Regions from separate parts of the Cupriavidus sp. 09_S30 genome, predicted to be linked through region 3. Evidence: predicted binding sites of a transcription regulator. Region 3 holds the regulator's gene; each other region holds the start of a gene.
The links. The regulator LexA, encoded in region 3, represses DNA repair genes until DNA is damaged. The targets are predictions, from matches to a motif close to ACTGTATNNNNATACAGT.
Positions count from the first base shown of each region.

Region 1: recA (recombinase RecA) is a predicted target of LexA. The motif match lies at 3,206-3,223, and genes of this name have one in related genera.
Region 2: dinB (DNA polymerase IV) is a predicted target of LexA. The motif match lies at 7,773-7,790, and genes of this name have one in related genera.

Region 1 is NZ_JBXOWI010000001.1:3,232,181-3,241,562, reverse strand. It holds gene AC1Z3O_RS15180 (MFS transporter) at 1-206, opposite strand, end outside; gene AC1Z3O_RS15175 (DUF4212 domain-containing protein) at 500-796, opposite strand; gene AC1Z3O_RS15170 (sensor histidine kinase N-terminal domain-containing protein) at 799-2,385, opposite strand; gene AC1Z3O_RS15165 (response regulator) at 2,432-3,121, opposite strand; gene recA (recombinase RecA) at 3,472-4,527, shown strand; gene recX (recombination regulator RecX) at 4,679-5,158, shown strand; gene AC1Z3O_RS15150 (DUF2889 domain-containing protein) at 5,462-6,133, shown strand; gene sucC (ADP-forming succinate--CoA ligase subunit beta) at 6,206-7,372, shown strand; gene sucD (succinate--CoA ligase subunit alpha) at 7,468-8,349, shown strand; gene AC1Z3O_RS15135 (TerC family protein) at 8,648-9,343, shown strand.
Region 2 is NZ_JBXOWI010000002.1:2,064,490-2,073,871, reverse strand. It holds gene AC1Z3O_RS29515 (IlvD/Edd family dehydratase) at 1-738, shown strand, start outside; gene AC1Z3O_RS29510 (GntR family transcriptional regulator) at 742-1,443, shown strand; gene AC1Z3O_RS29505 (ProQ/FinO family protein) at 1,608-2,357, shown strand; gene AC1Z3O_RS29500 (hypothetical protein) at 2,452-2,868, opposite strand; gene AC1Z3O_RS29495 (MarR family winged helix-turn-helix transcriptional regulator) at 3,225-3,653, shown strand; gene AC1Z3O_RS29490 (DUF1840 domain-containing protein) at 3,959-4,246, shown strand; gene AC1Z3O_RS29485 (DMT family transporter) at 4,414-5,346, opposite strand; gene AC1Z3O_RS29480 (LysR family transcriptional regulator) at 5,471-6,433, shown strand; gene dinB (DNA polymerase IV) at 6,523-7,698, opposite strand; gene AC1Z3O_RS29470 (carboxymuconolactone decarboxylase family protein) at 8,051-8,608, shown strand; gene AC1Z3O_RS29465 (helix-turn-helix domain-containing protein) at 8,646-9,382, shown strand, end outside.
Region 3 is NZ_JBXOWI010000001.1:1,155,292-1,164,673, forward strand. It holds gene AC1Z3O_RS05390 (hypothetical protein) at 1-63, shown strand, start outside; tRNA gene AC1Z3O_RS05395 (tRNA-His) at 212-287, shown strand; gene AC1Z3O_RS05400 (hypothetical protein) at 276-836, opposite strand; gene AC1Z3O_RS05405 (hypothetical protein) at 1,230-1,553, shown strand; gene AC1Z3O_RS05410 (hypothetical protein) at 1,607-1,741, opposite strand; gene AC1Z3O_RS05415 (hypothetical protein) at 1,826-1,996, opposite strand; gene lexA (transcriptional repressor LexA) at 2,116-2,772, opposite strand; gene AC1Z3O_RS05425 (asparaginase) at 2,978-3,976, shown strand; gene rpsF (30S ribosomal protein S6) at 4,079-4,453, shown strand; gene priB (primosomal replication protein N) at 4,542-4,841, shown strand; gene rpsR (30S ribosomal protein S18) at 4,845-5,123, shown strand; gene rplI (50S ribosomal protein L9) at 5,157-5,609, shown strand; gene AC1Z3O_RS05450 (replicative DNA helicase) at 5,796-7,187, shown strand; gene AC1Z3O_RS05455 (DUF47 domain-containing protein) at 7,378-8,004, shown strand; gene AC1Z3O_RS05460 (anion permease) at 8,018-9,028, shown strand; gene AC1Z3O_RS05465 (C40 family peptidase) at 9,134-9,382, opposite strand, start outside.

The DNA.
Region 1 (9,382 bases), 2.1 Mb from region 3:
AGGGCGAAGATGAAGGCGGAGGTCGGGTCCAGGCCGGCGAAGAACTGCTTGGCGATGATCGCCGCCAGTGAACCGTACAGATAAAAGTCGTACCACTCGAACACCGTACCGAGCGATGAGGCCAGGATGACCTTCTTTTCCTCGCTGGTCATGGGTGCGTTCTGTGCACTGCCTCGCGGCATCGCAACCTGCTGCGCATTAGCCATGATGTCTCCTCCGATTGTCGTTGGGGTCTTCGTCCGGTTGTGGCGCGGATGCGCGCGAGCGCATCAGGAAGCGCCGGGCCGGCAGAAGTTGCAAGGATTGTGGGAGGCGAAACTTACTGCGTTCTGACAGATTCCCGGAAGAATCGCGCTGGAAAGGTCGGGGTATACGCTAGTTCGCGCTAGTTCGAAGCGTGCGTTGCCACGCATGCGTTCTTGCTGCGTTGCGCAAGCCACAAACGGCACAAACGGGAATCGGCGGGAAAAAGGCGGCTGGCGCCGCGCGTCACATGCCGCTACGCAGCATCGTCGCGCGCGGTGCTGTCCACGGCGGTCGGCACCGCGGCGGCTTCATCGTCGGCCCGATTCATGCGCCAGGCGTAGACGGCCGCCATCAGCACGTAGACCACCAGTGCGCCCTGGGCGCTGACCCAGAAGGAGAAGGGCCAGCCGAAGAAGTCGAAGCGCAGTTCGCGCGCGAACCAGCTCACCACGAAGGTGACGAGGAACCAGATCGCCAGCAGCGCGGCGATCCAGCGCAGGTTGCAGTGCCAGGCGCGCTGCTCGGCGGGTGTGTCGTGGGGGCTGGCCATGCTCAGTGGTCCGTGCCGGCGGCGGGCCGCCGCAGCGTGACATGCAGGCGCGCGCCGGCGCGGCGCGGCTCCTGCTGGTAGACGTTGTCGAGGATGTGGATCTCGCCGCCGTGCTGCTGCACGATCTCGCGCACGATGGGCAGGCCCAGGCCGCTGCCCTCGGTATTGGTGCCGAGCACACGGTAGAAGCGCTCCATCACCCGCTCGCGTTCCGCTACGGGGATGCCCGGACCGGTGTCTTCCACGTCGAGATAGGCGAAGGGCTCGAAGGGATCGGCGCTGACTCTCACCGTGGCGTGGCCTTCCGGCGGCGTGTAGCGGATGGCGTTGTCGATCAGGTTGTTCAGCATCTCCGTCAGCATAAGCCGGTTGCCCTGCACCATGACCGGGTGATCGCCGGCGTCCAGGCCCAGGTCGATGCGCCGTTCCCAGGCGCGCGGCAGCCAGTCCTTGACCACCTCGCGCGCGAGCGCGGCCAGGTTCAGCGGCGCCATGCCGGCGCCGCTGGCCAGGTTCTCCATGCGCGCCAGCGACAGCAGCTGTGTAACCAGGTGCGCGGTGCGCTCCGAGCTGCCGGCGATCTGCGCCAGCGAGCGCCGCAGTTCTTCCGGCGACTGCTCGCGCTGCGCCAGCTCGGCCTGCATGCGCAGGCCCGCCAGCGGCGTCTTCATCTGGTGGGCGGCATCGGCGATGAAGCGCTTCTGCGTCTGCACCGACTGGTCCAGCCGCGCCAGCAGTTCATTGAAGGAGGCCACCAGCGGCGTGATCTCCTGTGGCGCCGTGCCTTCTTCGATGGGGCTGGTATCGCCGGGATTGCGGGCGCGGATGCGCTGCTGGATCGCGGTCAGCGGCGCCAGCCCGCGCGTCAGGCCGAACCATACCAGCACCACCGCCAGCGGCAGGATCACGAACTGCGGCAGGATCACGCCCTTGATGATCTCGTTGGCCAGCCGCGCGCGCTTGTCCAGCGTCTCGGCCACCTGCACCAGCACCGGCTGGTCGCCCGCCACATTGCGCAGCTCGACATAGGTGTAGGCCACGCGCACGTCGTTGCCCTTGACGCGGTCGTCGCGCAGCGAGACCAGGCCAGCGTGGCCCTGGTCCTCCTCGCCCGGCAGCGGCAGGTCGCGGTCGCCGGCCACGTATTCGCCGCGCGTGCCCACCACCTGGTAGTAGATGTTGTCGGACTCGTCGGCGCGCAGGATCTCGCGCGCGGACAGCGGCAGTTGCAGCGTGACTCTGCCGTTCACTTCGCGCACCTGCTGGGACAGCACGATGGTGCTCGCTTCCAGCGAGCGGTCGTAGGGGCCGTTGGCGATGGACTTGGCGACCAGGTAGGTCACGGCGATGCTCATCGGCCACAGCAGCAGCAGCGGCGCCAGCATCCAGTCGAGGATCTCGCCGAACAGCGAGCGCGGCGCCGCCTGGTTCGCGTCGTCTTCGAGGTGGGGCAGGGCATCGGCCAGCGCCGCGTCGGAGGCGTCGTCGGCTGCCGTATCCGTCGCCGCTTCCGTCGCTGTATTCGCCGCCGCATCCGCTTGCCGCCGCTTCGCCAAGGGGCGACGCCAAGATATTCCGAGCAGACTCATGGGGTGCGGATGCCTTCCTTTGTTCCGGGCCGGGCCTGTGCCGCGCTCAGGCCTGCGCCGTCAGCGCGGGCTGGTACTTGTCCAGGCAGTAGCCCAGGCCGCGCACCGTGGCGATGCGGATGCCGCCCACCTCGATCTTCTTGCGCAGCCGGTGGACATAGACCTCGATGGCGTTGTTGCTGACCTCTTCGCCCCATTCGCACAGATGGTCCACCAGCTGCTCCTTGGACACCAGGCGGCCGGTACGGGCCAGCAGGATTTCCAGCAGGCCCAGCTCGCGCGCCGACAGCTCCAGCATCTGTTCGTTCAGGAAGGCGACTCTCCCGACCTGGTCGAAGGTGAGCGGACCGTGCCGGATCAGCGTGCCGCCGCCGCCGGCGCCGCGCCGCACCAGGGCGCGCACGCGGGCCTCCAGCTCGGTCAGCGCGAAGGGCTTGGCCATGTAGTCGTCGGCGCCCAGGTCCAGGCCCTTGACGCGCTCGTCGACGCTGTCGGCGGCGGTCAGGATCAGCACGGGCAGCATCGCGCCGCGCGCGCGCAGCCGCTTGAGGACCTCCAGACCGGACATGCGCGGCAGGCCCAGGTCCAGGATGAGCAGGTCGAAATTCTGCGTGGACAGCGCGGAATCGGCCTCCAGCCCGCTGGCGACGTGGTCGACGGCGTAGCCGGACTGCCGCAGCGAACGTGTCAGGCCGTCTGCCAGCACGTCGTCATCTTCGGCGATGAGAATACGCATAGGGTGTGTCTCCTCCCTGGCCCGCCCCGCGCGCCGTCGATGCCTCTCTGTGCATCTGCGGTGCAGGCGGTACTTGCCAAGCATACTGTTTTTTTATACAGTACCCGCACATCCGGTGAGAACCGGCAGCGGGCCTGCATGCCCAGCCGATCCTGCCGGGTCCGCGCCCCCCCCCGGGTGCGACGATTCGGTACGCGGCGATTCGGTACGCCGTGGTAAAGCGGAAACGGGAACGCCAGGACGGAAGCGTTGAGGCGTGGGCGCACCGGCGGTGCCGGCGCGGCATCCACGGAAAACCAGGCGCCGCGCCATATGCGGGCTATTTATACACCATTGACGGAAGGACGACCATGGACGACAAGAAGGCGGGCGCAGGCGTGAACGCGGAGAAGCAAAAGGCACTTGCCGCGGCGCTTTCCCAGATCGAGAAGCAATTCGGCAAGGGCTCGATCATGCGCCTGGGCGACGGCGAGGTCGAACAGGACATCCAGGTCGTGTCCACCGGCTCGCTCGGCCTGGACGTCGCGCTCGGCGTGGGCGGCCTGCCGCGCGGCCGCGTGGTGGAGATCTACGGTCCGGAATCGTCCGGCAAGACCACGCTGACGCTGCAGGTGGTCGCCGAGATGCAGAAGCTGGGCGGCACCTGCGCCTTTATCGACGCCGAGCACGCGCTGGACGTCAACTACGCCGGCAAGCTGGGCGTGGACGTCGGCGATCTGCTGATCTCGCAGCCGGACACCGGCGAGCAGGCGCTGGAAATTGCCGACGCGCTGGTGCGCTCGGGTTCCGTCGACCTGATCGTGATCGACTCGGTGGCGGCACTGGTGCCCAAGGCGGAAATCGAGGGCGAGATGGGCGATGCGCTGCCCGGCCTGCAGGCCCGCCTGATGAGCCAGGCGCTGCGCAAGCTGACCGGCACCATCAAGCGCACCAACTGCCTGGTGATCTTCATCAACCAGATCCGCATGAAGATCGGTGTGATGTTCGGCTCGCCCGAAACCACCACCGGCGGCAACGCGCTGAAGTTCTACGCCTCGGTGCGCCTGGACATCCGCCGCATCGGCTCGATCAAGAAGGGCGATGACGTGATCGGCAACGAGACCAAGGTCAAGGTGGTCAAGAACAAGGTGTCGCCGCCGTTCCGCGAGGCCTTCTTCGACATCCTCTACGGCCAGGGCATCTCGCGCCAGGGCGAGATCATCGACCTGGGCGTGGACGCCAAGATCGTCGAGAAATCGGGCGCCTGGTACAGCTACAACGGCGAGAAGATCGGCCAGGGCAAGGACAACGCGCGCGAGTTCCTGCGCGAGAACCCCGATATCGCCAACGAGATCGAGAACAAGGTGCGCGTGGCACTGGGCGTGGCGCCGCTGAACAGCGCCGCGGCCGAGGCGGTCGAGGGCTGATTCCCGCTGCCGGCGGTCCCCGCCGGCAACGCGCCCCTTTTTCCGCCTCCGGGCGCCGGCCTTGCCGGCGCTCCCTCCTATCACTTCCTTCCATCGACCGGTCCGCGCCGGCTCCCCGTCAGCCCGGCCTCGGGCATCCCGCCCCACCGCCATGCCACCCCGTCCTCCGCTTTCCCTCAAGGCCCGCGCCATCGGCTACCTGTCGCGCCGCGAGCACAGCCGCGCCGAACTGGCACGCAAGCTGGCGCCGCACGCCGAGTCGGCCGAGGAGGTGGAGCAGTTGCTCGACTCTCTCGAACGGGAAAACTGGCTGTCCAATACCCGCTTCGTCGACAGCCTGATGCATCGGCGCGCGGCACGCTACGGCGCGGCGCGGGTGATGCAGGAGGCCAAGACCCATCAGCTTGGCGGCGAGCAGTTGCAAGACTTGAAGGAGCGCCTGGCCGACACCGAGCTGGCGCGTGCCCGTGCGGTCTGGCAGAAGCGCTTCGGCGTGGCGCCGGATACGCCGGAGGCCAAGGCCAAGCAGATCCGTTTCATGATGGCGCGCGGTTTTTCCCGCAGCGTGATCGGCAAGGTGATGGGGCAGGGCGACGCCTTGCCCGACGAATGGCCGGAAGGCGACAGCTAGCCCGGGCAGGCCGGCCGTGGCGCCGGCGCGGTGCTGGCCCTCGGGGTGCGTTTCCATACATGTCTGTTGGGAAATACCTATGACGCCATCAGGTGTATTCCCGGGCGGCTCGGACCGTGCAGGCCCGCGCCACGTTTCGCCGTGCGGGTGTTGCAGGCATCCGCGCGGCAAGCGGCCGGGGCCGACGATGTGCCGCCGACAGCGCCGGCCGTGGGCAGTTCCCGGACAATGCGGCCCGGCATGTTAAACTCCTTCGGTTTTCCGGCCGAGCCGTCCTATTTGTCCTCGCTTCAATCTGGTCTCATGCCTCTTTCCCAGCCCGTCAACCGCGCCCTGCGGCATCGCCGTGCCATTACGGCCGAGGCCTATCTCAGGGAAGATGGGCTATGGGACATCGAGGCCCGCCTGACCGACACCAAGCCGCGCGAGATCGAGCTGGCCGGCGGGCGCGTGCGCCCCGAGGGCCAGCCGCTGCATGACCTGTGGCTGCGCGTGACGATCGACCTGCGCATGAATGTGCTCGACGCCGACGCCTGCTCCGACTGGGTGCCTTATCCCGGCCACTGCGACACCATCGGTCCCGCCTACCGCAAGCTGGTGGGCCTGAACCTGATGAAGGGCTTCCGCAAGGCCGTGCGCGAGCGCCTCGGCGGCGTGGCCGGATGCACCCACCTGACCGAGCTGGCCTCGGTGCTGCCGACTACCGCCATCCAGGCCTTCGCCGGCGATGTCATCAGCATCCGCGACGGCGCGGAAGATACCCAGACCGACCCGCCCTACCAGTTGCACGGCTGCCATGCCCTGCACTTCGAAGGCGAGGTGGTGCGCCAGTTTTACCCGCGCTGGTATGGTCACCAGCCGAAACCCAAGCCCGGGACCCAGGGGGCGCAGACTCCCGCGGTGCAGCGGCCCGAAGCCGGCCAGTCCGGCGAAACGCGGCCCTTGCCCGGCAGGTCCACTGTGACCGCCGGCTGAACAGGCCGGCGCCAGCACGGATCCCGTCTCAACAGACTTATCCCTTTTACGCCTACCCGAAAGGAAACACGCATGAATATCCATGAGTACCAAGGCAAGGAAATCCTGCGCAAATACAATGTGCCGGTTCCGCGCGGCATTCCGGCCTTCTCCATCGACGAGGCCCTGAAGGCGGCTGAAACCCTGGGCGGCCCGGTGTGGGTCGTGAAGGCACAGATTCATGCGGGTGGCCGTGGCAAGGGCGGCGGCGTGAAGGTCGCCAAGAGCATGGACGAGGTCAAGACCTACGCCAGCAACATCCTGGGCATGACCCTGGTCACGCACCAGACCGGTCCGGAAGGCAAGAAGGTCAACCGCCTGCTGATCGAAGAAGGCGCCGACATCAAGAAGGAACTGTACGTTTCGCTGGTGGTGGACCGCGTGTCGCAAAAGGTGGCCCTGATGGCCTCCAGCGAAGGCGGCATGGACATCGAAGAAGTCGCTGCCCACACCCCGGAAAAGATCCACACCCTGATCGTCGACCCGGCAGCCGGCCTGCAGGACGCCGATGCCGATGACATCGCCCGCAAGATCGGCGTGCCCGACGCCAGCCTGCCGCAAGCGCGCCAGGCGCTGCAAGGCCTGTACAAGGCGTTCTGGGAAACCGACGCTTCGCTGGCCGAAATCAACCCGCTGATCCTGACCGGCGACGGCAAGGTCATCGCGCTGGACGCCAAGTTCAACTTCGACTCCAACGCCCTGTTCCGTCATCCGGAAATCGTCGCCTACCGCGACCTGGATGAAGAAGACGCCAACGAGATCGAGGCTTCGAAGTTCGACCTGGCCTACATCTCGCTGGACGGCAACATCGGCTGCCTGGTGAACGGCGCCGGCCTGGCCATGGCCACCATGGACACCATCAAGCTGTTCGGCGGCGAGCCGGCCAACTTCCTCGACGTGGGCGGCGGTGCCACCACCGAGAAGGTGACCGAAGCCTTCAAGCTGATGCTGAAGAACCCCGGCCTGAAGGCCATCCTGGTGAACATCTTCGGCGGCATCATGCGCTGCGACGTGATCGCCGAAGGCGTGATCGCTGCTTCGAAGGCTGTGTCGCTGTCGGTGCCGCTGGTGGTCCGCATGAAGGGCACCAACGAAGAGATCGGCAAGAAGATGCTGGCCGACTCCGGCCTGCCCATCATCGCGGCCGACACCATGGAAGAGGCTGCCCAGAAGGTGGTGGCCGCTGCTGCCGGCAAGTAATTAGCCCGCGCAGAAACGCCAACCATTCGCGAACGCGAGCGGCGCGCCCGGGCTTGAGCCCGCGCGCCGCCTGCAGCCAAGCAAAGGATTACAGTATGTCGATTCTGATCAACAAAGACACCAAGGTGATCACCCAGGGGATCACCGGCAAGACCGGCCAGTTCCACACCCGTGGCTGCCGTGACTACGCCAACGGCAAGAACTGCTTCGTCGCCGGCGTGAACCCGAAGAAGGCCGGCGAGGACTTCGAGGGCATCCCCATCTACGCTAGCGTCAAGGACGCCAAGGGCGCCACCGGCGCGACCGTCTCGGTGATCTACGTGCCGCCCGCAGGCGCCGCCGCCGCGATCTGGGAAGCCGTTGACGCCGACCTGGACCTGGTGGTCTGCATCACCGAAGGCATCCCCGTGCGCGACATGATGGAGCTCAAGGACAAGATGCGTAAGGGCAACAAGAAGACCCTGCTGCTCGGCCCGAACTGCCCCGGCCTGATCACCCCCGATGAAATCAAGATCGGCATCATGCCTGGCCACATCCACCGCAAGGGCCGCATCGGCGTGGTGTCGCGCTCGGGCACGCTGACCTACGAAGCCGTGGGCCAGCTGACCGCGCTGGGCCTGGGCCAGTCGTCGGCCGTGGGCATTGGTGGTGACCCCATCAACGGCCTGAAGCACATCGACGTCATGAAGATGTTCAATGACGATCCCGATACCGACGCCGTCGTCATGATCGGCGAGATCGGCGGTCCGGACGAGGCCAACGCCGCCTACTGGATCAAGGAAAACATGAAGAAGCCGGTGGTTGGCTTCATCGCTGGCGTGACCGCGCCTCCGGGCAAGCGCATGGGCCACGCCGGCGCGCTGATCTCGGGCGGTGCCGACACCGCCCAGGCCAAGCTGGAGATCATGGAAGCGTGCGGCATCAAGGTCACGCGCAACCCCTCCGAAATGGGCCGCCTGCTGAAGGCTGCGCTGTAATTTCCGCGCCTCCCACCGCTGCCCGCCGCGTTTCGCGGCACAGGTAGCGGCCGCCGGCCCCGGCCGGTATCGCCTTGCCCCCGCCTCCGTGCGGGGGCATTGTCATTTTGGCGGACGCGGGCCTAGGGTATCTCCCGAGTCTGCTGGTATCCTGATTGAAACCAAATCGAAAGGTTCGTACGGTACATCTCCATGTCTGAGATTTCAGACATCCGAAATACCGCAGTGGCGCGCTGAGCCGGCGCGCGAGCTGTCATCCGTCATCAACATCAAGACTTAAAAACCGAGGAGCTTCACCGTGGAACTGCTGTCCTCCACCGCGTTCTGGATCGCGCTGGGATCGATCATCCTGACCAATATCGTGCTTTCGGGCGACAACGCGGTCGTGATCGCGCTGGCCTCGCGCAACCTGCCCCCCGTACAGCAGAAGAAGGCCATCTTCTGGGGCAGCGCCGCCGCCATCATCATGCGCGTGGTGCTGACCGTGGCCGCCGTCAAGCTGCTGAGCCTGCCCTACCTGAAGATCGTCGGCGCCGTGCTGCTGGTCTACATCGGTGTGCAGTTGCTGACCGGCGATGACGACGAGGACGGCCACGACGCCAAGGACAATATCTGGGCCGCGATCCGCACCATCCTGATCGCCGACCTGGTGATGTCGCTGGACAACGTGGTGGCCGTGGCCGCCGCCGCGCAGAAGGGCCCCGAGGGCAGCCAGCTGATGCTGCTGGTGCTGGGCCTGGGCCTGTCCATCCCGCTGATCGTGTTCGGCAGCACCCTGCTGCTCAAGGTGATGGAGCGCTTCCCCATCATCATCGTGCTGGGCGCCGCCCTGCTGGGCTACCTGGCCGGCGAGATGCTGGTCACCGATCCGGTCGTCGATGCCTGGTTCGAGGCCAATGTGTCGCACGCGCACCTGGTGTTCGGCTTGATCGGCGCCGCGCTGGTGGTGCTGGTGGGCAAGCTGATGCAGCGCCGCGCCACGCAGGCGGCCTGATCGCCAATCCCAATCCGGATGGCGGCGCCTGCCGGGCGC
Region 2 (9,382 bases), on a different contig from region 3:
CGCGAACTGCGTCCGCTGCTGCACCTGGACGCGCTGACCGTCTCCGGCCGCACCCTCGGCGAGGAGCTGGACGCGGCACCGCCGCCCTTTGCGCAGGACGTGATCCGCTCCCGCGCCGAGCCGATCTACCCGGCGGGCGGGCTGGCCGTGCTGCGCGGCAATCTCGCGCCGGGCGGCGCCATCATCAAGCAGTCCGCGGCCGATGCGGGGCTGATGGAGCACGAAGGCCGTGCCGTGGTGTTCGAGGATGCGGAAGACATGGCGCGCCGCATCGACGACGAAGACCTAGACGTCAAGGCCGACGACATCCTGGTGCTCAAGCGCATCGGGCCCACCGGCGCGCCGGGCATGCCGGAGGCCGGCTATATGCCGATTCCGAAGAAGCTGGCGCGCGCCGGCGTCAAGGACATGGTGCGCGTCTCGGACGGGCGCATGAGCGGCACCGCGGCTGGTACCATCGTGCTGCATGTGACGCCGGAGGCTGCCATCGGCGGGCCGCTCGCGCATGTGCGCAGCGGCGACCGTATCCGCCTGTCGGTGTCGCGCCGGGAAATTGCGCTGCTGGTCGACGATGCCGAGCTGGCCACCCGCGCCGCCGGGCAGCCGGTGGCGCGCCCGCAGGCCGCGCGCGGCTATCGCAAGCTCTTCCTCGACACCGTGACGCAGGCGGACCAGGGCGTCGACTTCGATTTCCTGCGCGCGGAGCAGACCGTGGAAACCGTGCCGCGCGAGCGTTGAGCCATGGCCGATGAAACCACCACCGACGAGAGCGGCGCCGAGGCCGGGGCAGATGCGCTGCAGCTGGCTATCGACACGATCGAGGAAGACATCGTCTTCGGCCGCCTGCATCCGCGCGAGCGCCTGACCGAGGACGAGCTGATGGCCCGTTTCGGGCTGAAGCGGCACCTGGTGCGGCAGGCCCTGTCCATGCTCGAGCAGATGGGCGTGGTGGAGCGCCGGCGCAATATCGGCGCGGTCGTGCGCGCCTTCGCCACCCATGAGGTCATGGAACTGTTCGGGCTGCGCGAGTTGCTCGAGGCGCATGCCGCCGCGCTGATTCCGCTGCCGGTGCCGGCGGCGCGGCTCAAGGAACTGGTGGCAGTGCAGCAGCGGCACGACGCGGCCGTGGCGGCGGGCGATGCGCGCGCCGTGTTCCGTATCAACCAGCAATTCCACCGCGAGCTGTTCTCGCTGACCGACAACGCGGTGCTGCAGCAGGCGATCGGCGAATATGCGCGGCGCACCCATCCGATCCGCTTCGGCTCGCTGGCGACCGCAGCCTACCGGGAGCGCGCGCGGCAGGAGCATTGGGCGATGATCGAGGCGCTGCGCGAGGGGCGCCGCGAGGAACTGGTCGCCCTGTGCCGCCAGCACCTGCAGCCTGCCCGCGACGCTTACCTGGCCGCCGAGCGCGAGCGCAGCGGCGCTGCCGAGCGGCGCTAACGCCCTGATCTGCAATTAACTGACCATTTTCCTGGCCAGGCGGCCGTGGAACGGGGACCCAGGCCAGCGCTGGCGCGGCCTGCTCGTTGCCGGCGAGCGAGCCGCCGCCGGGCAGCCTGCTAGAATGGGGGCTTATTTCCAGATCAGACGCAATAGACGCAACGATGGGCTTTGAACAACTTGCCGCACTGAAGGCGCAACTGGCGGCGCAGGCCAAGGAGAAGGCGGCTGCTGACAAGCCGCCGGCAAAGGCGAAGCCGGCAGGCGCGAAGCCGACGGGCGCGAAGCCGACGGGCAAGGGCCAGGGCAGGGGTGGCGCCAAGACCAATGCCAACCCCAATGCGAACGCCAATGCCAAGGCCTCGCATGCCAGGCAGGCGGCCAAGGCCGAGCCGGTCGATCCGGTGATCGAGTCGATCCGACGCCTGCAGAAGCAGTTTCCGCGCGCCTTTCCGAAGAAGCCCGAGCCCAAGCTGCCGCTCAAGCTGGGCATCATGCACGACCTCGTGGCGCAGCAGGAGAAGCTGGGCCTGACCGAGGCGCAGCTCAAGGAAGCGCTCGCCACCTGGTGCAAGGGCAGCCGCTACTGGAGTTGCATGGTGACGGGCGCCCCGCGGGTCGACCTGCAAGGCAACCCGGACGGCGAGGTGACCGCGGCGCAGGCTGAACGCGCCAAGTGGCTGGCATCACGCGGTCCCCGCCGACAAGGCGCGGACAAGGGCGAACGCCGAGGGCGCGGCCCGCGCGACGGTTCGGTCAAGCAAGCCGAGGCCACGCCTGCCGAGGCCAAGCCCGCCGAGGCCACGCTCGCTGAGGCCACGCTCGCCACGACGCAACCGGTCGAGGTCGCGCCCGCCGCGGCCGGCGAACCGTCGTCCGCCCCGACCCAGACCGCCCCGACACAGTCCGCCTGACGCCCTGGCCCCTTGATCGGGGCAGGGCGCCATCGCGCTTTCGCGCGCGCGGAAGCGCGGCTGCCGGACCCCGGTCTCGAGCCGGTGCCGGCGGCTAGCGTCCGCCATCGAAGGGGCTCTTCTCCCCCGCCCCGCTGTCCGGTGCGCGCGGGTGTTCGTCGCCGCCCGTTTCGCGCCGCACACGAACATAGCCGTCGCGCATGGCCATCTCGAACAGGCGCGGTTCATGCGCCAGACGGTGCGCGAGTTCCCCGGCGGTCTCGATGCCGTACCGCCACTTGAACCGGTAGGCGAGCGGACTGTCGGCGGCCACGCGCAGTTCCCAGTCCGGCGGAATCTCGGTCACCGTGTCGACGGCCTCGCACCAGGCGCGCCAGGCCAGGCGCGCGCGTGGATCGAGATAGTCGCCATCGCTGCGGCAGGGCATGGAACGTGCGGTTTCACCGTGAAATGCGCGCGCGAACCAGTGCTCGAACTTCCAGCGTCGCAGATCGAACGTTCCCCCGCTCACGCCCTTTCGCACCCTGTTTCGCACCACCTTGGCGGGATCTTGTGTTGCCGCTGCCCGCGGCAGCCAGCGTTCCGACCTTCCCATCGCATTCCCCGGCAATACATCGCACACATCGAATACGTCGCCAACCGCGTCAGGCGATGTGCCTGGCTTCATGTTTAGCGTAGGCCGGTGTCCTTAAGCCTCGCTTAAGTCGTGGCGACCATCATGAATCCAGTGAAGGCCTGGCCACGATGTGGATGGTGTCCGGTGTACGGCTTGAATATATCACAACGTGATATAAATTCGAGTTGACGGCCTCATCATTGCGAGGCATCGGGATAGCGCAATGGCCACGCTGTCCATCGGAGGCTGACATGGAGCGCAGAGCGCGCAGCGCACAGGAAGCGGTGAGCAAGGGGGAGCTGGAGGCCTTGTCCGCGTTTCGCTATCGGCTGCGCTGTTTCCTGCGGTTCTCCGAAGCCGCCGCGCGCGCGGAGGGCATCACGCCGCTGCAGTACCAGTTGCTGCTGCATATCAAGGGGTTCCGAGGCCGCGAATGGGCCACGATCGGAGAACTCGCCGAGCGGCTGCAGGCTGCGCCGAATGGCGTGGCGGCCCTGGTGTCGCGCTGCGAGGCCGTGGGGCTGGTGCGGCGCTGTCCAGGCGAGGTGGATCACCGGCAGGTTCAGGTGCACCTGCTGGCGGCGGGCGAGCATTGCCTGATGCGGCTGGCGGCCCAGCACCGGCGGGAACTGGACGTATTCAGCAGTGCCTTCCGTGCCGCCTGGGCGGAGCGGGAGTGAATGGCAGGGGCAGAGGGAGCAGAAGGAGCAGCAGATGCGAGACGGATTGAATGAGCACTGGGTGCAGTACCGCGGATTCATTGTCAGGGTCCGCTGCGATTGTGTCGGGGACTTGCGGCCGCCGGTGTGGGCCGTGCAAGTCGACCTGAGGAAGGGAGGTGATTCGCCCTTGCTCTGGCACCCCGATACGGGCCACCGCTTCGCCACGCGGACCGAGGCCGAGCAGGCAGGGTTCACGTGGGGCAGGCAAGCCGTGGACAGGATGCTGCCATAGCTGCCGATGTCCTTTTCTTTGGGAGACCACCATGCTTGTTAGATTTCATTCGTCCGCGGCGCAGGATCTCACGATGCTGAGGGACCTTGCCCAATATCTGCTGGGCATCATCGGCAAGCGCATCGGCGAGCGCGGCGTCATTACCTCCGAGGAACTGCCTGCGGCGATCGGCCGGCTAGAAGCCGCAGTCGCGCCGGCCGTTGCGAACGGTGTCAGCGGCGATCCCGTCCACGCGATGCAGCGAAGGCGCGTCTACCCGTTTCTCGACCTGCTGCGCGAAGCCCGTCGCCAGCATGCCGACGTGATGTGGGGCTTCTGACCATCAACCTCGAGCGGGTCGCCTGGCGCCTGCACGCGCCAGCGCGTTGTTGTCTTCCCCGCAATCCGCCGGCCGCTTCGGAAGGGGATTTCGCATAGGCACCTCAAGGCCGTGGGCGTCTCGGCAGGCAGCGTCGCCCTGCCGGGGCGCCAGCCCGCTTGCGCCCTTCACGCCTGCGAGGCCTGCGTCAGGCTACCGCTCTCAGCGGGCCGCCAGCGAACCGTCGCCAGCAGAGAGGCGAGCACGATCAGCGCGCCGCCGGCCCATCCCGCGGCGGTGATGCGTTCGCCCAGCCAGAGGCAGGCGAACAGGGCGCCGAAGGCCGGCTCGCTGCCCATCAGCAGTGCCACACGCGTGGCGCTGCTGCGGCGGATGGCATAGTTCTGCGCGAAGAAGGCGAACAGCGTGCAGGCGAGGACCAGGTACAACACGCTGGTCCAGAAGCCCGCATGCCCGGCGGGTGAGGGCAGGGCCTGCCACTGGCCGGGCGCGAACAGCAGCGCCGCGGCGGCGCTGCCCAGCGCGACCACGCCGGCCTGCACGGCGGTCAGCGTCAGTGCGGGCAGCGCGGGGCGGGAGGCGCGCGCCAGCATCAGACGCTTGGTCACGCAGACGATCAGCGCACGCAGGGCCGCTGCCGCCAGGATCAGCGCGTCGCCGGCCTGGAAGCGCAGCACGCCGCCGGTCAGCAGCCACGCACCTGCCAGCGACAGCACGACCGCGGTCCACTCCATGGGTGACGGTCGCCGGCGCAGCAGCGCCCACTCCGCGAACGGAGTCAGTACCACGCACAGGCTGATCAGGAAGGCGGCGTGGGAAGCCTGCGTCAGCTGCACGCCGAAGGTTTCGCACAGGAAGATGGCGAGCAGCAGCCCGCCTGTGGCCACCATGGCGGCCAGCGTGCGGATGTCGCAATGGCGCAGGTGGCGCAGCGCCGGCAACAGCAGCGTGAAGGTGATGCCGAAGCGCAGCGCCAGCAGGCCGAGCACCGGGTAGACGATGAGGGCTTGCTTGACCACGCCATAGCTGCTGCCCCAGACCACGGCAACGGCGAGCAGCATCAGGTCGGGCAAGAGGGTGGCGTGCGGTCGGCTGGGCATGGCGGACTGGAAAGTGAGGGGGCGGGAGAGCATTGTCGTGCATTGCGCTGGCGGCGATAATCGCGTCCATGTGCACATGATCTGTGCCACCATTGCATAAATAGACCGCCACCCGCGTCCCGCCATGAATCCAACTGAGTTGTTCACCCTGTTGCCGGACATGGCCGTGTTCGCCCGCGTGGTCGATGCGGGCAACTTCTCGCTGGCCGCGCGCCAGCTCGGCAGCACCCCCTCGACGGTCAGCCGGCAGATCAAGCGGCTGGAAGAAGCCCTGGCCACCAGGCTGCTGGAGCGTTCCACGCGCAAGGTGCGCGTGACGGCGTCGGGCGAGCAGGTCTACCGCCATTGCCGCGACCTGCTCAGTGCCGCCACCGGTGCGGTGGACGCCGCCGGCGCGCTGGCGGCGCGGCCGGCGGGCCGGGTCAGCCTGAGCGCGCCCACGGCCTTCGCCAAGACGGTGATCCATCCGCTGGTGCCGGACTTCCTGGCCGCGTATCCGGAGGTGGACGTGCACCTCGTCTTTACCGACGCCGAGGTGGATCCGCTGGACTATGACCTCGATCTGGTGATCCGCCTGACCGACCACCCGCCGCCCGGCCTCGCCGGCCGCAGGGTGGGCCAGGTGGAGTGGGTGCTGTGCGCGTCACAGGCTTACCTGGAGGCGCGCGGCACGCCCCGGCATCCGCGCGAGCTCGCGGGCCACGACTGCCTGTTCCTGGGCGAGACTGCCGACGACAACCGCTGGCGCTTCCGCCGGAGCGTGGCCGCCGGCGGAGCGCGGCAGGGTGGACGCGGCGCCGATGCGCAGTCCGAGACGGTAGCGGTGCGCGGGCGCTACATCGCCAACCACGCGGGCGCGCGGCTGGAGGCGGCGCAACAGGGCCTGGGCATTGCCAGCCTGCCGGATTTCGCCGCTGCGCAGGCATTGCGGCGCGGCGACGTGGTACGCGTGCTGGCTGACTGGGCGCTGGAGGCGCGCGCCTACGTCGGCGCGATCTGGCTGCTGTATCCGCCCAACCGCTTCCTGCCGCCCAAGGTCAGGGCGCTGATCGATTACCTGGACGCACGACTGCGGGGCGCGGACTGAACCAGGTCGCTCCGCAGCGGCGGCGCGCGCCAACGGTCACGCGATTCGTAGCGGACCGAGCGGAATGCCTCGTGCGGCGGCGGGTCGGGCTAGGAGGAAGCGGTATCGGGCGGCCCGAAGGGCAGTTCGCCCTGCACCGGCAGCGTGGCCTCGCTCGCCTCTTCGGCCGGCAGCAGCGCGCTGACGCGCACACCCAGCAGCCGCAGCCGGCGGTCCAGCGGCACGCGGCGCAGGCATTCGGTGGCGGCGCGCCGGATGGTGGCGCCATCCGCCGATGGCTCGGGCAGCGTCAGGTCTCGCGTCACGGTGCGGAAATCGTCGTAGCGCAGCTTGATGCCGATGGTGCGGCCGACGTATCCCTTGCGCCGCAGATCGTCCGCCACGCGCAGGCACAGCCCGGTGAATTCCTCGGTCAGCAGGGGCCGGTCATGGCGCGGATGCAGGTCGCGCTCGAAGGTGGTCTCGCGGCTGATCGACTTGGGCTCGGAGCTGACCACCACCGGCCGCTCGTCATGGCCCTGCGCCGTCTGCGCCAGCCAGGCCGTGTAGCTGCGGCCGAAATGCTCTTGCAGCAGGCCGAGGTCGGCGCGCGCCAGGTCGCCCACCGTGACGATGCCCAGCGTCGCCAGCTTCTCCGTGGCCTTGGGCCCGATGCCGTTGACCTTGCGCACCGGCAGCGGCCAGATGCGCAGCGGCACGTCTTCCATGCCCAGCAGCGTGAGCCCGTCCGGCTTGTCCAGTTCCGAGCCGATCTTGGCCAGCAGCTTGTTGGGGGCGACGCAGATCGAGCAGCTCAGGCTGGTGGCCTCGCGCACCGCCTGCTTGATGCGCGCGGCGATGTCGGCCGCCTCGCCGGGCACCTCCGTCAGGTCGATGTAGATCTCATCGATGCCGCGGTCCTCGATCTGGGTGGTGAAGCGCGCCACCGCGGCCTTGAACAGCCGCGAGTAGTGGCGGTAGGACTCGAAATCGGTCGGCAGCAGGATGGCGTCGGGGGCGAGCTGGGCCGCCTTCATCATGCCCATGGCGGAGAACACACCGAAGGCGCGCGCCTCGTAGGTGGAGGTGGTGACGACGCCGCGGCCCACGTAGTCGCGCAGCCGGGCAAAGCGTCGGGTGCCGTCTTCCAGCACCTGCGGTATGGCATTGCGCCCGCCGCCAATTACCACCGGCTGGCCGCGCAGTTCCGGGTAGCGCAGCAGTTCCACCGACGCATAGAAAGCGTCCATGTCCAGGTGGGCGATGCGGCGGGTGGCGGGTGGCATGGCAGCAGGGCTGGCGAGGCGGCGGCGGAGATCGGTTCATGGCGGCGTACCGCCGCTCGCGGCCGGCACGCCTGACTGTATGAATATACAGTATATGGGAATTCTCCGAGCCGGACGATAGGACGATGTAGGACGATGTAGGACGATGTAGGACGATGCGTCCTGCGGGTGCGAGGAACCAGAATTGGCTGGACTGCACACGGCTGGATTTTCGGTCGTCTTGCACGACGACTCCATGGGCCATGCTTCGCAGCGTTGATTACATCCGATGTAATTGGCACAAGGAACGCCCGTTTCTACTCTTCGGCTATCGCGCTTCCATTCCGGTAGCGCGCACCGCCAAGGAGATACCATGTCCAGCTATCCCGTGTACACGATCGAAACCGCTCCTGCGCAATCCAAGCCCGTACTCCAGAAACTGCAACAGGCATTCGGGCTGATCCCGAACATCGCGGCCAAGATGGCCGGATCGCCGGTGCAGATCAACGGTTTCATCGGCCTGTTCGAGCGCGTGCATGCGAGCAGTCTGACCGAGCCGCAGATTCAGACGGTGCTGCTGACCAACGCCGTCACGAACGCCAGCGAATGGCCGGTCGCGTTTCACACGGCGCTTGCGTTGAAGGCGGGCGTGCATGCCGCCGATGTTGACGCGATGCGGCAGGGCGTCTTGCCCGATGACGCCGGACTGGCCGCGCTATCAGCATTGGCGCGCACGCTGATCGAAAAGCGCGGCCGCCTGGCCGAATCGGAACAGATACGCTTCCTGGAAGCGGGGTTCAGCGCTGAGCAGATCCTCGAGGTCATTGCGGTGGTTGCCGCATCGACGATCACGAACTACACCAGCAGCGTAACCCAGCCGCCGCTCGAAGTGCAGTTCGAGGATTTTGCCTGGCATGCGCCCGCTCCCTGAGTCCTCTCCATTCATCCACCCAGACTAGGGGAATCCGATGAACGCCACCAGTCCCGATCCAAAAGCGCCGCCGAGCGAACTCGGTGACTTGCTGCGCTATTGGCGCGACGCGCGTGGCGTGAGTCAGCTCGATCTGTCGCTCGAGGCCGGCGTCTCGCAGCGTCAGATCAGCTTCATCGAAAGCGGGCGCAGCGTGCCGGGCCGGGAAACCCTGCTGACACTCGCACAGACCCTTGACGTGCCGCTGCGCGAGCGCAATGCCCTGCTGCTCGCCGCCGGCTACGCGCCCGTGTATTCAGAGGCGCCGTGGAACGCGCAGGAGATGCATAGTGTCATCCACGCGCTCGAACGGCTCATTCGTCAGCATGAGCCGTTTCCGGCAATCGTCATGGATCGCCACTGGAACGTTCTGATGACCAACGACGCGGCGCCGCGCTTCTTCGACTGTTTCATCGACATGGCCTCGCGCGAAGGTCCGCGCAACATGCTGCATCTGATCTTCGATCCGCAGGGGATGCGTCCATTCGTGGCCGATTGGGACACGGTCTCGCGAAGCTTGCTGCAACGCGTGTATCGAGAATCGGTTGGTCACATGGTCGACGCCGGCACCAGGCACCTGCTCGAAGAACTGCTTGCCTATCCAGACGTGCCCCGCGACTGGAAGAAGAGTCATGGACAGTCCGCCGCGCCCACGATGCCTGTCATTCCGATGGGATTCGTCTGCGAGGGAGTCGTGCTTCGATATTTCTCGATGGTCACGATCGTAGGCGCACC
Region 3 (9,382 bases):
ACCGTGGCAGCCATCAAGGAGGCCGTCCTGCTGGAGTCGAAGTGGGATCTGAGCCGGCGTTGAGCTGCTTTGCGCGGCTCCGTGCGCAGCCCGTTTGAGCGCTCGTCGTGGCAGGTGAAATTTTTTGTGGTGAGTACTAGCCATGACGGAAACTTCTCCGTATAATCTTGGTTTTCGCTGATCGCGCAGTAAAACAGATCGGCGGTCGACGGTGGCTGTAGCTCAGTTGGTAGAGTCCAGGATTGTGATTCCTGTCGTCGTGGGTTCGAGTCCCATCAGCCACCCCACAGAATTGCCTTGTAGAGCAGCCACTTGAGAAAGTGGCTGTTTTGCTTTCTGGGCATCCATGCGGTGCCCGAGCCCCACCATACTCCCACGGTGGGAATACTCTCCTCAGAGACCTTCCGCTTAACGACCTTGCCCTGGTCGTAGACACGCGCCGTCACGACCAGATTCGCATGTAGATCCGGCGGGCTTCCTTGCTTGGATTTGTGCGTCGTCGCATGGTCGGCGCGCACCTCTCTTCTCTCTTCTGCGAAACGATTGCTTACACCCGGCGTACAAGCCAGTGCGTATGCTGGAAACAGGCCATTGGCGAGACGGAGAGATCTATGAAGTTCATTCTTGTGATGCTTGCTGCCTCCGCCGCGTTCTTGAGCGGTTGCGTCGTAGCCCCCTATGGGGACGAGCATCATGGCGATCATGCTTACTACGATAGGGACCGCGGGGATCACGGGGATCATGGGGATCGCGACCGGGGTGATCACCGAGACTATGGCGGGGATCATGATCGCGGTGATCGGCATGATCAGTACTGAGTTGACGTAGCCGATCACACAGTCCTTCGCGCCGGTTCTTAAAGCTTGCGGCCAGTAGCTCAACGCCTTCCGCTTCAGATGAGAAGGTCGGGTGGGATGCCGGCCAGCCGAGCACCACAAGATCATGCCTGCATGCGCCTGCCAGTCATGTGTGGGCGTGATTGCAGCGCATTCGAATCCCCCGCCAGGGGTCGTCGACCATCCATTCTGTCCCCCTCGTCGCCCAGATCGATTCTGGCGCCGGGGTATATGTTGTCCAGTGCGAAGCGCCAGCCCACGTTGGGCTCGTTGTGGCGAGTCGCGCGAAAGCCGCAGCCCACGCGTGGCGTCCCTCGGATGAGGCCCATTCCCCCGGCCGGCGGGGCCGACCTCGCCGCCGTGCTAGCATTCCCGGAAAACAAGGAGATGCCAATGGCGAAGATCACGATCACGAAGAAGCAATACCTGCGCAAGCTCAACCGACGACTCGCGAAGGAGGCCGGCGTGCCGGCCGGCGCGGCGTTCGTCTTCTACCCGCTTGGCGCGAAAGCCAAGGCCGCCACCGGCGTAGCCGCGCCGGCGGGCACGGAGCCCGCCGTGTGCGCGATCATGGAAGCTGTGCAGGCCCGCTTAGCCGCCAAGCATGCCGTCGAGGGCGCGATCGAGGGGAACGGCCATGCTGCGCCGCTCGACCATCCGGAGTCTTGGGGCGCTGCGCATGGGCGGCTGGCCGGTGAACATGAGGCTGGCGGCTGAGATTTGCCGTCCTGGCGGTGGCCCGGCGCGCCAGTGCCGAGGGAAGAGGCGCGTCAGGTCACGTGCAGCCGCTGCTTGATCTGGTATTGCGGCAGGTCCCGCTTGACGCTTACCCAGGTCACGCAGTTCCTGCCCTCGCGCTTGGCGGCACAGGGCAGGGTATCCGTGGGGCTCAGCAGGTCTTTCAACGGCTCGCCCGGTCGCAGCGCTGCGACGCAGAAACTGGCCGTCACGCGGCGCGCGCCGGCATGTTTGTCGCCAGTGGCCTGCGTTCAAGCGGGCAGTTTGCCCGGTTCTGATAATTCCAGCATGCGACAGATCGCGGCCATGCTGCCGACCATGGTCCGGCGCTGCGCGCCTTGATAGATGCGCACGCCTTTGCACTGACGAAAGGGGACTGGCTTGACGGGGCGGCGGGTGGAGACCTGATTGGCTTGCGGCATGCTTGCACCTATCGATTGACAATAGTCGAGGGATGGCGCCGGCTTGGCGGGCGCCGTCGGAACGGTGAGGCAAGTGCCGCCGTGCTGCAGACCTGGCGGCGGCGAAAGGAAGCGGTTGGCTAGAAGCCGGCCGGGCGGATCAGCCCCACGGCAATGCCTTCCAGCGAGAACTCTTCCTGTCCAGGCTTGACGACGATGCTCGGGTAATCCGGGTTCTCGGCGATCAGTTCGATGGTGTCGCCCCGTCGCTTGAAGCGCTTGACCGTGACATCCTCGCCCAGTCGCGCCACCACGATCTTGCCGTTGCTGGCCTCGCTGGCGCGCTTGACTGCGAGCAGGTCGCCGTCGAGGATGCCGGCGTCGCGCATGCTGAGACCGCGCACGCGCAGCAGGTAGTCGGGCTGCTCCTCGAAGACCGAGGCGTCGACCTGGTATTGGCGGTCGATGTGTTCGGCAGCAAGGATGGGGCTGCCGGCGGCCACCCGGCCGACCAGCGGCAATGTCAGTTGCATCACGCCGGCCATCGGCAGCGAGAACTGGTCAGGCGGTTCGGAGTCGCTGCGCGAAACCTTGAGCCGGATGCCGCGCGAGGCTCCGGGGGTCAACTCGATCACGCCCTTGCGCGCCAGCGCCCGCAGGTGCTCCTCGGCGGCGTTCGGCGAGGAGAAGCCGAACTCGGCCGCAATTTCGGCACGCGTGGGCGGAAAGCCCGTGTGCCGGATGGTATTGCGGATCAGGTCGAAGATCTGTTGTTGCCGCGGGGTCAGGGTCGCCATGGGATCGTCGGTCGCTGTGTCAGGGGTACTGTATGTTTAAACAGTATGCTGTGATTTTATACAGTATGTGACGAAGTGCAAGTGGTATTTGCGCAGCATGCCCGGATGCGCGGCTCGCCCCGGGCTGCCGCCTTGGACAACTGGCCGGCGCGCGGCGGGCGGTTACAATCGGCATCTTGATCGACCAGTCAGCCCGGGCTCATCCATGTCCAAGCTCCCTCGCATCATCGTGCTCGCCACCGGCGGCACCATCGCCGGCTCTTCCGCGAGCGCGGCGAGCAGCGCGCACTACCAGGCCGCCACGGTGCCGGTGTCGGCGCTGGTGGATGCGGTGCCGGCGCTGCGGTTGGTGGCGCGCGTGGAGGCCGAGCAGGTGGCGCAGATCGACAGCAAGGACATGAGCTTCGGGCTGTGGGCCGCGCTGCAGGCGCGCGTAGCCTTCTGGGCGGCCCAGCCGGATGTGGCGGGCATCGTCATCACGCACGGCACCGACACGCTGGAAGAGACGGCCATGCTGTTGCACTTGTCTTGTGCCGTGGCGATCCCTGTGGTGCTGACGGCGGCAATGCGGCCGTCTACCTCGCTGTCCGCAGATGGTCCCCTTAATCTGCTCGATGCTGTCAGGGTGGCTGCGCATCCGGGTTCGGTGGGGAGGGGCGTGCTGGTCGTGCTGAACCAGCAGATCCATGCGGCGCGCGATGCGGTCAAGACGCACACTTCCGCTGTCGATGCCTTCGCGTCGCCGGCGGGTGGGCCACTGGGCTTCGTGCAGGATGAGCTGGTGTGCTTCACGCGCGCGCCGCTGCGCCTGGTGTCGCAGCCGTGGGTGCTGCCGGCGCGCTGGCCAAGCGTCGAGGTGGTGTCAAGTTACGCTGAGCCCTCGCGGGCGGTGGTGGACGCGCTGGTGACGGCCGGCATCGATGGCTTGGTGGTGGCGGCATCCGGTAACGGCTCCATCCACGAGGCACTGGCGGAGGCACTGGCCGACGCGGTGCGCGCCGGGGTGGCCGTGGTGCGCAGTTCGCGCACCGGGGCGGGGCATGTGTCGATACCGGCGCACCCGAACCCGGCTGCCGGCCTGTTCGTTTCGGCTGGCGACCTGAATCCCTACAAGGCACGCGTGCTGCTGCTGCTCGCGCTCGGCGCCGAGCCGGGGCTTGCCGCCGAGCCGGCGCGCCTGCAGCAGCTGTTCGCGCAGTCGTGACCGTGCTTGCGGCAATTGTTGCTGGCCGGCTATAATGGCAGGCTATCCAACCTTGCCGCACCGGACGTGACGCCCGGGTGGCTCATCCCAAAAGGAGCGTCAATGCGTCATTACGAAATCGTCTTTATCGTCCATCCGGACCAGAGCGAACAAGTGCCGGCCATGATCGAGCGTTACAAGACGCTGGTCACGTCGCAGAACGGCCAGGTTCACCGCGTGGAAGACTGGGGCCGCCGTCAACTGGCCTACATGATCCAGAAGCTGGCCAAGGCTCACTACGTTTGCCTGAACATCGAATGCGGCAAGGAAACCCTGGCCGAGCTCGAGCACGCGTTCAAGTTCAACGATGCCGTGCTGCGTCACCTGATCGTCCAGACCAAGAAGGCCGAGACCGCTCCCTCGCCGATGATGAAGGAAGTGCAGCGCGAAGAAGCCCGCAAGGCCGCGCAACAAAGCAGCGAGACCCCGGCCGCCTGATAGGCGGTGCGGTGCAAGTGTGCTGTCCGGCTGGATCGGCGTGGCTGATCGTGGCAGGACAGGGTGGTGACCAGCAAGGAGGCGCGCGTTGAATCAGTTGCGGCTATCCGCGACCCTAGTCGAACGCGAAGCCCTGCGCTATACGCCGGCCGGCGTGCCTGTCGTGAACTGCATGCTGCAGCACGCGGGCGAGACGGTCGAGGCGCAGACGCCCCGGCAGGTCGAGTTCGCCATCGCGGCGATGGGCATCGGCCAGATCGGCCAGCGCCTGGAGCGCATGCCGCTCGGCACGCTGCTCGACTGCGAAGGCTTTCTGGCCCGCAGGCACCGCAACAGCAAGGCTCTCGTCTTTCACATCACTGGATGTAAAGCATTCGAAAAGGATTGAATCATGGCATTCATCAAACGTGACAACAAGAACAAGAAGCGCTTCCAGCAGCAGAACCCGCTGTTCAAGCGCAAGCGCTTCTGCCGCTTCACCGTGGCTGGCGTGGAACAGATCGACTACAAGGATCTGGACACCCTGAAGGACTTCATCGGCGACAACGGCAAGATCACGCCGGCTCGTCTGACCGGTACCAAGGCGCACTATCAGCGTCAGCTCGATACGGCCATCAAGCGTGCGCGTTTCCTCGCGCTGATGCCGTACACCGACCTGCACAAGAGCTGATCGTTCAGGCCCTAGGTAAAGGAGAAATATACGATGCAAGTCATTCTGCTTGAAAAAGTCGTCAACCTGGGCAACCTGGGTGACATCGTTCGCGTGAAGGACGGTTATGCCCGTAACTTCCTGATCCCGAGCAAGAAGGCCCGCCGCGCTACGCAAACCGCCATCGAAGAATTCGAGGCCAAGCGCGCCGACCTCGAGAAGGCCGCCGCCGAGAAGCTGGCTGCTGCGCAAGCCGAAGGCGAGAAGCTGAACGGCCTGACCATCCAGATCTCCCAGAAGTCGGGTGTGGATGGCCGCCTGTTCGGTTCGGTGACCAACGCCGACATCGCTGAAGCGCTGGCTCCGCAAGGCTTCAAGGTTGAGAAGGCTCAGGTCCGCCTGCCGAACGGCCCGCTGAAGATGGTGGGCGACCACCCGGTCAGCGTTGCGCTGCACACCGACGTGGTGGTCGACGTGACCGTCTCGGTGCTGGGCGAGCAGGTCTAAGATCCGACCAATGCCGGGGCGGCGCCTTCGCGGGCGCGGCGCCGGCCAGGCCAGATCGCAAGAAGGCAGAAGCTGCGGCTTCTGCCTTTTTTCTTGTCCGCCGCGTGGCGGCACCGGTCCCGGTGCGCGCCGCGGGGGCGAATTCTTCCGACGGGCGTGTGTCCGCCGCCGTTATAATCCCCACCCATGAACGCGCCCGTCGCCGACCCCCAACTAGACAACCTCAAGGTTCCGCCGCACTCCATAGAGGCCGAGCAATCGGTGCTCGGCGGCCTGCTGCTGGACAATGCCGCCTGGGACCGCATTGCCGACTTCCTGTCGGAGGCGGACTTCTACCGCTTCGACCACCGGCTGATCTTCCAGAACATCGCGCGCCTGATCTCCGCGACCAAGCCCGCCGACGTCATCACGGTCTACGAGATGCTGCAGGTGGCCGGCAAGGCCGAGGAGGTGGGCGGGCTGGCCTACCTGAACTCGCTGGCGCAGAACACGCCGAGCGCCGCCAATATCCGCCGCTACGCGGAGATCGTGCGCGAGCGTTCGGTGCTGCGCAAGCTGGTGACGGTGGCCGACGATATCTCCAGCGCCGCCTTCGCCCCGAAGGGGCGCGAAGTGCGCGAGCTGCTCGACGAGGCAGAGTCCAAGGTGTTCGCCATCGCCGAGGAGGGCTCGCGCGGACAGGCGGGCTTCCAGGAGATCCAGCCGCTGCTGACGCAGGTGGTCGAGCGCATCGACGAGCTCTATCACCGCGACTCCACCTCGGACGTGACTGGCGTGCCCACTGGCTTCATCGACCTGGACCGCATGACCAGCGGCATGCAGGGGGGCGACCTGATCATCGTCGCCGGGCGCCCGTCGATGGGTAAGACCGCTTTCTCGCTCAATATCGGCGAGCATGTGGCGGTGGAGCAGGGCCTGCCGGTGGCGGTGTTCTCGATGGAAATGGCCGGCACCCAGCTCGCCATGCGTATGCTGGGCTCGGTCGGCCGCCTCGACCAGCACCGTCTGCGCACCGGGCGCCTGCTCGATGAGGACTGGCCGCGCCTGACCCATTCCATCCAGCGCATGAACGACGCCCAGCTCTTCATCGACGAGACGCCGGCGCTGAACCCGATGGAACTGCGCGCGCGCTCGCGCCGCCTGGCGCGCCAGTGCGGACAGCTCGGCCTGATCATCATCGACTACCTGCAGCTGATGTCCGGCTCGGGCGGCGGCGAGAACCGCGCCACCGAGATCTCCGAGATCTCGCGTTCGCTCAAGGGCCTGGCCAAGGAGCTGAACTGCCCGGTGATCGCGCTTTCCCAGCTCAACCGCAGCCTGGAACAGCGGCCGAACAAGCGCCCGGTGATGTCCGACCTGCGCGAATCCGGCGCTATCGAACAGGATGCCGACGTGATCCTGTTCATCTACCGCGACGAGGTCTACAACCCCGATTCGCAGGACAAGGGCACGGCCGAAATCATCATCGGCAAGCAGCGTAACGGTCCGATCGGCACGGTGCGCCTGACCTTCCTGGGCCAGTTCACGAAGTTCGACAACTTCAGCGGCGGTCCTGCCTTCTTCGACAACGATACCTGAGTACAGCACCGGCGCGCGTTTCCGCGCGACGTGTGTGATTTGTGCCAATTGCCGCGGCGAGACGCCGGCAACCCTGTAAAATATTGCGCTTTGATGACAGCCGCCCCAAGGCGGCTGTCGCTTTATCCGGACTCGCGTCCACCCGCAACAATCCCAGCAGCGCCCCTGACGCTACGACAAGGAACATTTCATGTTCGGCCGATTCATGCCCACCGAGGGCAAGTTCTTCGAATACTTCAACCAGCACGCCGAGTGTGCGACGACTGCAGCCCGCGAGCTCGAGGCCTTGGTGAACGACCTGCCCAATGCCGAGGCGCACGCGCGCCGCGTGCAGGCCACCGAGAAGAAGGCCGACCGCATCACGCACGACACCATCGATCTGCTGCACAAGACCTTCATCACGCCGCTGGACCGTGACGAGATCCACAATCTGATCACGACCATGGACGACATCCTCGATCTGATGGAGGACGTGGCCGAGACCATCTCGCTGTACGACGTCACCAGCCTGACCGACGAGGCCCGCCGCCTCGCCGCGATCTGCGTGCAGTGCTGCGACCAGGTTAAGATCGCCGTCGGCCTGCTCGAGGACATGGGCAACGCCAGCACCATCCTGAAGACGGCCCAGCAGATCGACCAACTCGAGTCGGAAGCCGACCGCGTGATGCGCGCGGCCATGTCCAAGCTGTTCCGCGACGAGACCGACGTCAAGCGCCTGATCAAGCTGAAGGCCATCTACGAGCAGCTCGAGACCATCACCGACAAGTGCGAGGACGTGGCGAACATCATCGAGGGCATCGTCCTCGAGAACGCCTGAGGCGCGGATCGGCATGCAGACCGTACAAATCAGCCTGTGGGTGATCGCCCTGCTGGTGTCGCTCGCCCTGTTGTTCGACTTCATGAACGGTTTCCACGATGCGGCGAACTCGATCGCGACCGTGGTCTCCACCGGGGTGCTCAAGCCCCACCACGCGGTGGCGATGGCGGCCATGTGCAATGTGATCGCCATCTTCATCTTCCACCTGAAGGTGGCGGCCACGGTGGGCACGGGTACCATCGACGTGGCCATCGTCGACCACTACGTGGTCTTCGGCGCCCTGATGGGAGCGATCGTCTGGAACCTGATCACCTGGTACTACGGCATCCCGTCCTCCTCCTCGCATGCGCTGATCGGTGGCCTGGTCGGCGCGGCGGTGGCCAAGTCGGGCACCGGCGCGCTGGTCGGCGGCGGCCTGATGAAGACCGTGGCCTTCATCCTGATCTCGCCGCTGCTGGGCATGGTGCTCGGCTCGCTGATGATGGTGATCGTGGGCTGGACCTTCTTCCGCACGCCGCCCTCGCGCGTGGACCGCTGGTTCCGCCGGCTGCAGCTGGTGTCGGCGTCGCTGTACAGCCTCGGCCACGGCGGCAATGACGCGCAGAAGACCATCGGCATCATCTGGATGCTGCTGATCGCCAGCGGGCACGTGGCCGCCGGTGGCGCCGAGCCGCCGATCTGGGTCATCGTCTGCTGCTATGTGGCGATCGGCATGGGTACGCTGTTCGGTGGCTGGCGCATCGTGCGCACCATGGGCCAGAAGATCACCAAGCTCAAGCCGGTGGGCGGCTTCTGCGCTGAGACCGGCGGGGCCATGACCTTGTTCATCGCCTCCGCGCTGGGCGTGCCGGTGTCCACCACGCACACCATCACCGGCGCCATCGTGGGCGTGGGCTCGGTGCAGAAGATGTCGGCGGTGCGCTGGGGCGTGGCCGGCAATATCGTCTGGGCCTGGGTTCTGACCATTCCGGCATCGGCCTTTATGGCGGCGATCGCCTGGTGGGTGGGCAAGCACGTGCTGTGAGCACGCTTGGCCGGCGGGCGCGCACGCGCCGCCGCCAATGACAAAGGCCGGGCATTGCCCGGCCTTTTCTTTTATCCAACGATTCAATGGCGATGCCGTTACGGGTCAGCGCCTGGCGAAGGCGGCGATCGGGTCGTCATCGTCTGGCGCCGGCGCGGCGGTGGGTGCGGCGGCCGGCGCGGCGACGGGCGCCACGGATGCGGCCGGCGGCGGGACCGGGGAGGCCTGCGCCATCGCGCCTGAATCGCCGGCGTCGAGAGGGCCCGAGATCCGGCGCGCACCGTTGTAGCGTGATGCCCAATAGGACTTGGTCATGTCCTCCAGGCGCACCGTGCCGCCGGTGGAGGGCGCGTG